2 regions of the Streptomyces sp. NPDC007863 genome follow, and region 2 is predicted to be linked to the other one. Evidence: riboswitches for the same ligand, from Rfam matches in the RefSeq annotation. Region 2 holds a riboswitch; the other holds the start of a gene.
What was found. A riboswitch is a leader RNA that binds a small molecule or an ion and turns the genes downstream of it on or off. The one in region 2 is predicted to bind glycine.

Region 1 (2,385 bases), on a different contig from region 2:
CGTCCTCGACGGCCGACAGCCACTCGTGCTCCTTGCTGTAGCGAAGCTGCTGGGGGTTGCTCATGTCCTGATTCTCCTGTACCGGGGGAGTGCGGATGTACGGGGGTCTTGCGGGGTGAGACGGGATCCGGGACGACCGCGTCACTTCTGGCGCTTGTAGAACGGCAGCGCCACGACCTTGTACGGCTCGTGCGTGCCGCGGATGTCCACCCCTACACCCTCGGTGCCGGGGGCCGCGTGCGCCGCGTCGACGTACGCCATCGCGATCGGCTCGCCGAGCGTGGGGGAGGGGGCGCCCGAGGTGATCTCGCCGACGACCTCGCCGCCGAGGACCACCCGCATGCCGGCGCGCGGGACGCGGCGGCCCTCGGCGACCAGGCCGACGAGCTTGCGCGGCGGGGCGGTCTCGGCGCGCTCGGCGGCGGCCTCCAGCGCCTTGCGGCCGACGAAGTCGCCCGGCTTCTCGAACTTCACGACCCGGCCCAGACCGGCGTCGAAGGGGGTGAGCGAGGTGGTCAGCTCGTGCCCGTACAGCGGCATGCCCGCCTCCAGGCGCAGCGTGTCGCGGCAGGACAGGCCGCACGGGATGAGGCCGACGCCCGCGCCCGCCTCGGTCAGCGCCTTCCACACGCCCTCGGCGTGCTCCGGCTTCAGGAAGAGCTCGAAGCCGTCCTCGCCGGTGTAGCCGGTGCGGGCGATCAGCGCCGGGACGCCGGCGACGGTGCCGGGGAGGCCGGCGTAGTACTTCAGGCCGTCCAGGTCGGCGTCGGTGAGCTGCCCCAGGATGCCGGGGGACTCGGGGCCCTGCACGGCGAGCAGCGCGTAGGCGTCGCGGTCGTCGCGGACCTCGGCGTCGAAGCCGCCGGAGCGGGCGACCAGGGCGTCCAGGACGATCTGGGCGTTGGAGGCGTTGGCGACGACCATGTATTCGGTCTCGCCGAGGCGGTAGACGATCAGGTCGTCGAGGATGCCGCCGTCCTCCTGGCAGATCATCGTGTAGCGCGCGCGGCCGGGGCCGATGGTGGACATGTTCCCCACCAGGGCGTAGTCGAGCAGGTCGACGGCCTGCGGGCCGGTGACGGTGATCTCGCCCATGTGGGAGAGGTCGAAGAGGCCGGCCCTGGTGCGGACGGCGTTGTGCTCGTCGCGCTCGCTGGCGTACCGCAGCGGCATGTCCCAGCCGGCGAAGTCGGTCATGGTCGCGCCCAGCGAACGATGCAGGGCATCGAGGGCGGTCAGACGGGGGGTGGTGCTCATGGTGGACGTGGCTCCCGGTTCCCGAAGGCGGAAAACATGACAGGCAAGGACGTTCCTCCCCATCTGTCATGGAACCTGAGAGGTTCACCGGGGGCATCCCCGGCTTGCACCTTGGGTGGGGACACGACGCGTGTCCCGCTTTTCAGATCTGCCTCATCCACGCGGTACGGGGCCTGAGAGATTCAAGGGAGGGTCTTGCTCCTTCGGCGCCCGGGCGGCCCAGGGGCCGGTCCGGAACTCTCCCGCGCGGATTCGAGCGGCCGGTATGCGGTTGTAGGGCGCTGCGCGCGCCTGGCGCGCACATCCTCGCATACGGTGTCGGCGCCGCAAATCGCTTGTCTCGGATTACCGTTTCTTTACACTTCGTGGGCAAGGGTCTCCGTAGGTCTCCCGACACGTCCCCCGGGGGCCCGACAGGGGGAGCAGCGATGAGGATCCAGCACACCGGCGTCTTCGCGAGCGACGCCGCCATACCGGCCCAGCGGGCCCGCGCCAGGACCCGGCGGCGCGGGCGCGTGGTGCGGGACCTGCGCGACCGGGGCGGCCGCGGCCCGCGCGTCCTCGCCTTCGCCGCCGGTGACGTCGTGGTCGTCTCCGGGCTGCCCGGCAGCGGCAAGTCCACCCTGCTGCGGCGGGCCGCCGCGGGCCTCCGCATCGACTCCCAGGACGCCCGCGAGCGCTGGGAGGCCCGGATGCCCGCCTTCCTGCCGTACGCGCTCTACCGTCCGCTGGTCCGGATCGCGCACTACGCCGGGCTCCACCGGGCCCTGCGCTCCGGCGCCGGGGTCGTCGTCCACGACTGCGGCACCCAGTCCTGGGTCCGCGGCTGGCTCGCCCGCTCGGCCGCCCGCCGCGGCCGCGCCCTCCACCTGGTCCTCCTCGACGTCGACCCGGCCACCGCCAGGGACGGCCAGCGGGAGCGGGGCCGGGGGGTGTCCGCGTACGCCTTCGCCCGGCACCGCAGGGCGGTGGGCCGGCTCGTCGCCGCCGTCGAGGCGGGCCGCCCGCCGCGCGGCTGCGCCTCCGCCACCCTCCTCGACCGGGACGCGGCGGCCGCGCTGCGCCGGATCGGCTTCCGCGCCCCGGTGTGAGGCCCGCGCGCCGGGTTCTGGTCACAGCCGGGGCGGG
Region 2 (2,385 bases):
CGCCCGCCCGCCAGGCGTGCGCGTGCACCCGGCGGCGCGAGGGTTTCGGGGCGTGCCCGTGCGGGCCGCCCCCGGGGACGCGCGCGCGTGCAGCCGGCGTGGCGGGCTGCGGGTGTAGGGGCGGGCGGGGCGTAGGAGGGCTCGGGGAGTGCCCGTGACGGCTGTTCCCTTCCGGACGCGCGCGCGGCGCGGGGTGCCGTCGGGGGGCGGATGCCGGGGCCGTCGGGTCCGGGCGTGCTCGGGGCGGCCGGTTTACGTCGTGTCGTCCTGGCCCGCGATGTGGCCGAAGTCCGGGATCTTCTCTGGTGGGGGCGGGAGGGTCAGTTCGTAGTGGCGGTAGAGCTGGAGCTCCTGTTCGGGGGAGAGGTGGCGGCCGACGCCGAAGTCCGGGGCGTCCTTGATCAGGGCGCGCTCGAAGGGGATGTGGAGGCCGTCGTCGGTCAGCTCGCTCGGCTCCAAGGGGACGAACGCGTCCCTGCTGAACAGGCCGGTGCGGACGGCGGCCCACTCGGGGATGCCGGTCGCGTCGTCCAGGTACACCTCGTCCACGGTTCCGATCTTGTGTCCGTTCCGGTCGAACGCCTTGCGGCCGATCAGGCTGCGCGGATCGATGTCGGTCTGCACGGTCCCTCCAACTGGTCGCAACTGCTCTACACCCCTACGAAAGTGCACATCTGGGATGTCGGCCACTTGAGCGAAGGGAGCGACAACCGCGCTGGTAGGCTGGCTGTGGCTGTCGACACCGTGCGGGAGAGTCCATCGGAGAGGTTTCCGTTGGCGCCGAAGGAGCAAATCCTCCCCGGAATCTCTCAGGCACCCGGTACCGCGCGGGCGAGGTCACTCTGGAAAGCAGGGCGGGAGTCCGACGGCATCCGCTCTCACCGACGGTGAAAGCCGGCGTGCCCCCGGGCGTGCCGGTGAAGCTCTCAGGTTGAGATGACAGAGGGGGAGGCCGTCCGGGCACCCGCGCCGTGGTGCCCCTCGCAGGTCGTGACGACCAGGAGGCCCCCGCATCATGACCGCCAACCGCACCCCGCTCTCCGAGCTCGAGCAGGGCATCCCCTTCGAGCAGCGGCACATCGGACCCGACGCCGAGGCGCGGGCCAAGATGCTCGCCCAGGTCGGCTTCGGCTCGCTCGACGAGCTGACGGCCGCCGCGGTGCCGGACGTCATCAAGAACGCCGAGGCGCTCGCCCTGCCCGGCGCCCGCACCGAGGCGGAGGTCCTCGCCGAGCTGCGTGCCCTCGCCGGCCGCAACGAGGTCCTGGCCCCGATGATCGGCCTCGGCTACTACGGCACCTTCACCCCGCCGGTGATCCTCCGCAACGTCATGGAGAACCCGGCCTGGTACACGGCGTACACGCCCTACCAGCCGGAGATCTCGCAGGGCCGCCTGGAGGCGCTGCTCAACTTCCAGACGATGGTCGCCGACCTCACCGGTCTGCCGACCTCCGGCGCCTCCCTCCTCGACGAGGGCACCGCCGCCGCCGAGGCCATGGCGCTCGCGCGCCGCGTCGGCAAGGTCAAGAACGGCGTCTTCCTGATCGACGCCGACGCCCTGCCGCAGACCATCGCCGTGATCGAGACCCGCGCCGAGCCGACCGGCGTCGAGGTCGTCGTCGCCGACCTGAGCGAGGGCATCCCGGCCGAGGTCGCCGAGCGCGGTGTCTTCGGCGTGCTCCTCCAGTACCCGGGTGCCTCCGGCGCGGTCCGCGACATCAAGCCGCTGATCGACGCCGCCCACGAGCTCGGCGCGATCGTCACCGTCGCCGCCGACCTGCTCGCGCTCACCCTGCTCGACTCGCCCGGCTCGCTCGGCGCGGACATCGCCGTCGGCACCACCCAGCGCTTCGGCGTCCCCATGGGCTTCGGCGGCCCGCACGCCGGCTACATGGCCGTCCAGGACAAGCACGCCCGCTCGCTGCCCGGCCGCCTCGTCGGCGTCTCCGTCGACGCCGACGGCAACAAGGCGTACCGCCTCGCCCTGCAGACCCGCGAGCAGCACATCCGCCGCGAGAAGGCCACCAGCAACATCTGCACCGCGCAGGTGCTCCTCGCCGTCATGGCCGGCATGTACGCCGTCTACCACGGCCCGGACGGCCTGAAGCAGATCGCGCAGCGCACCCACCGGTACGCGGCGATCCTCGCGGCCGGCCTGACCGCCGGGGGCGTCGAGCTCACCAGCGGCGCCTTCTTCGACACCGTCACCGCCCGCGTGCCGGGCCGCGCCGACGCCGTCGTCGCCGCCGCCCGCGAGGCCGGCGTCAACCTGTACCGCGTCGACGCCGACCGCGTCTCCGTCTCCTGCGACGAGACCACCGGCCGCGAGCAGCTCGCCGCCGTCTGGGCCGCCTTCGGCGTCACCGCCGACGTCGAGGCGCTGGA

Region 1: another riboswitch for glycine. It lies ahead of gcvT (glycine cleavage system aminomethyltransferase GcvT); the one in region 2 lies ahead of gcvP (aminomethyl-transferring glycine dehydrogenase).

Annotation. Positions count from the first base shown of each region.
Region 1 covers NZ_JBEYEI010000004.1:217,042-219,426, reverse strand. The annotation lists gene gcvH (glycine cleavage system protein GcvH) at 1-64, opposite strand, end outside; gene gcvT (glycine cleavage system aminomethyltransferase GcvT) at 142-1,257, opposite strand; glycine riboswitch at 1,410-1,512, opposite strand; gene ABZ621_RS08280 (AAA family ATPase) at 1,686-2,348, shown strand.
Region 2 covers NZ_JBEYEI010000013.1:230,281-232,665, reverse strand. The annotation lists gene ABZ621_RS21960 (PRC-barrel domain-containing protein) at 253-624, opposite strand; glycine riboswitch at 738-836, shown strand; gene gcvP (aminomethyl-transferring glycine dehydrogenase) at 1,016-2,385, shown strand, end outside.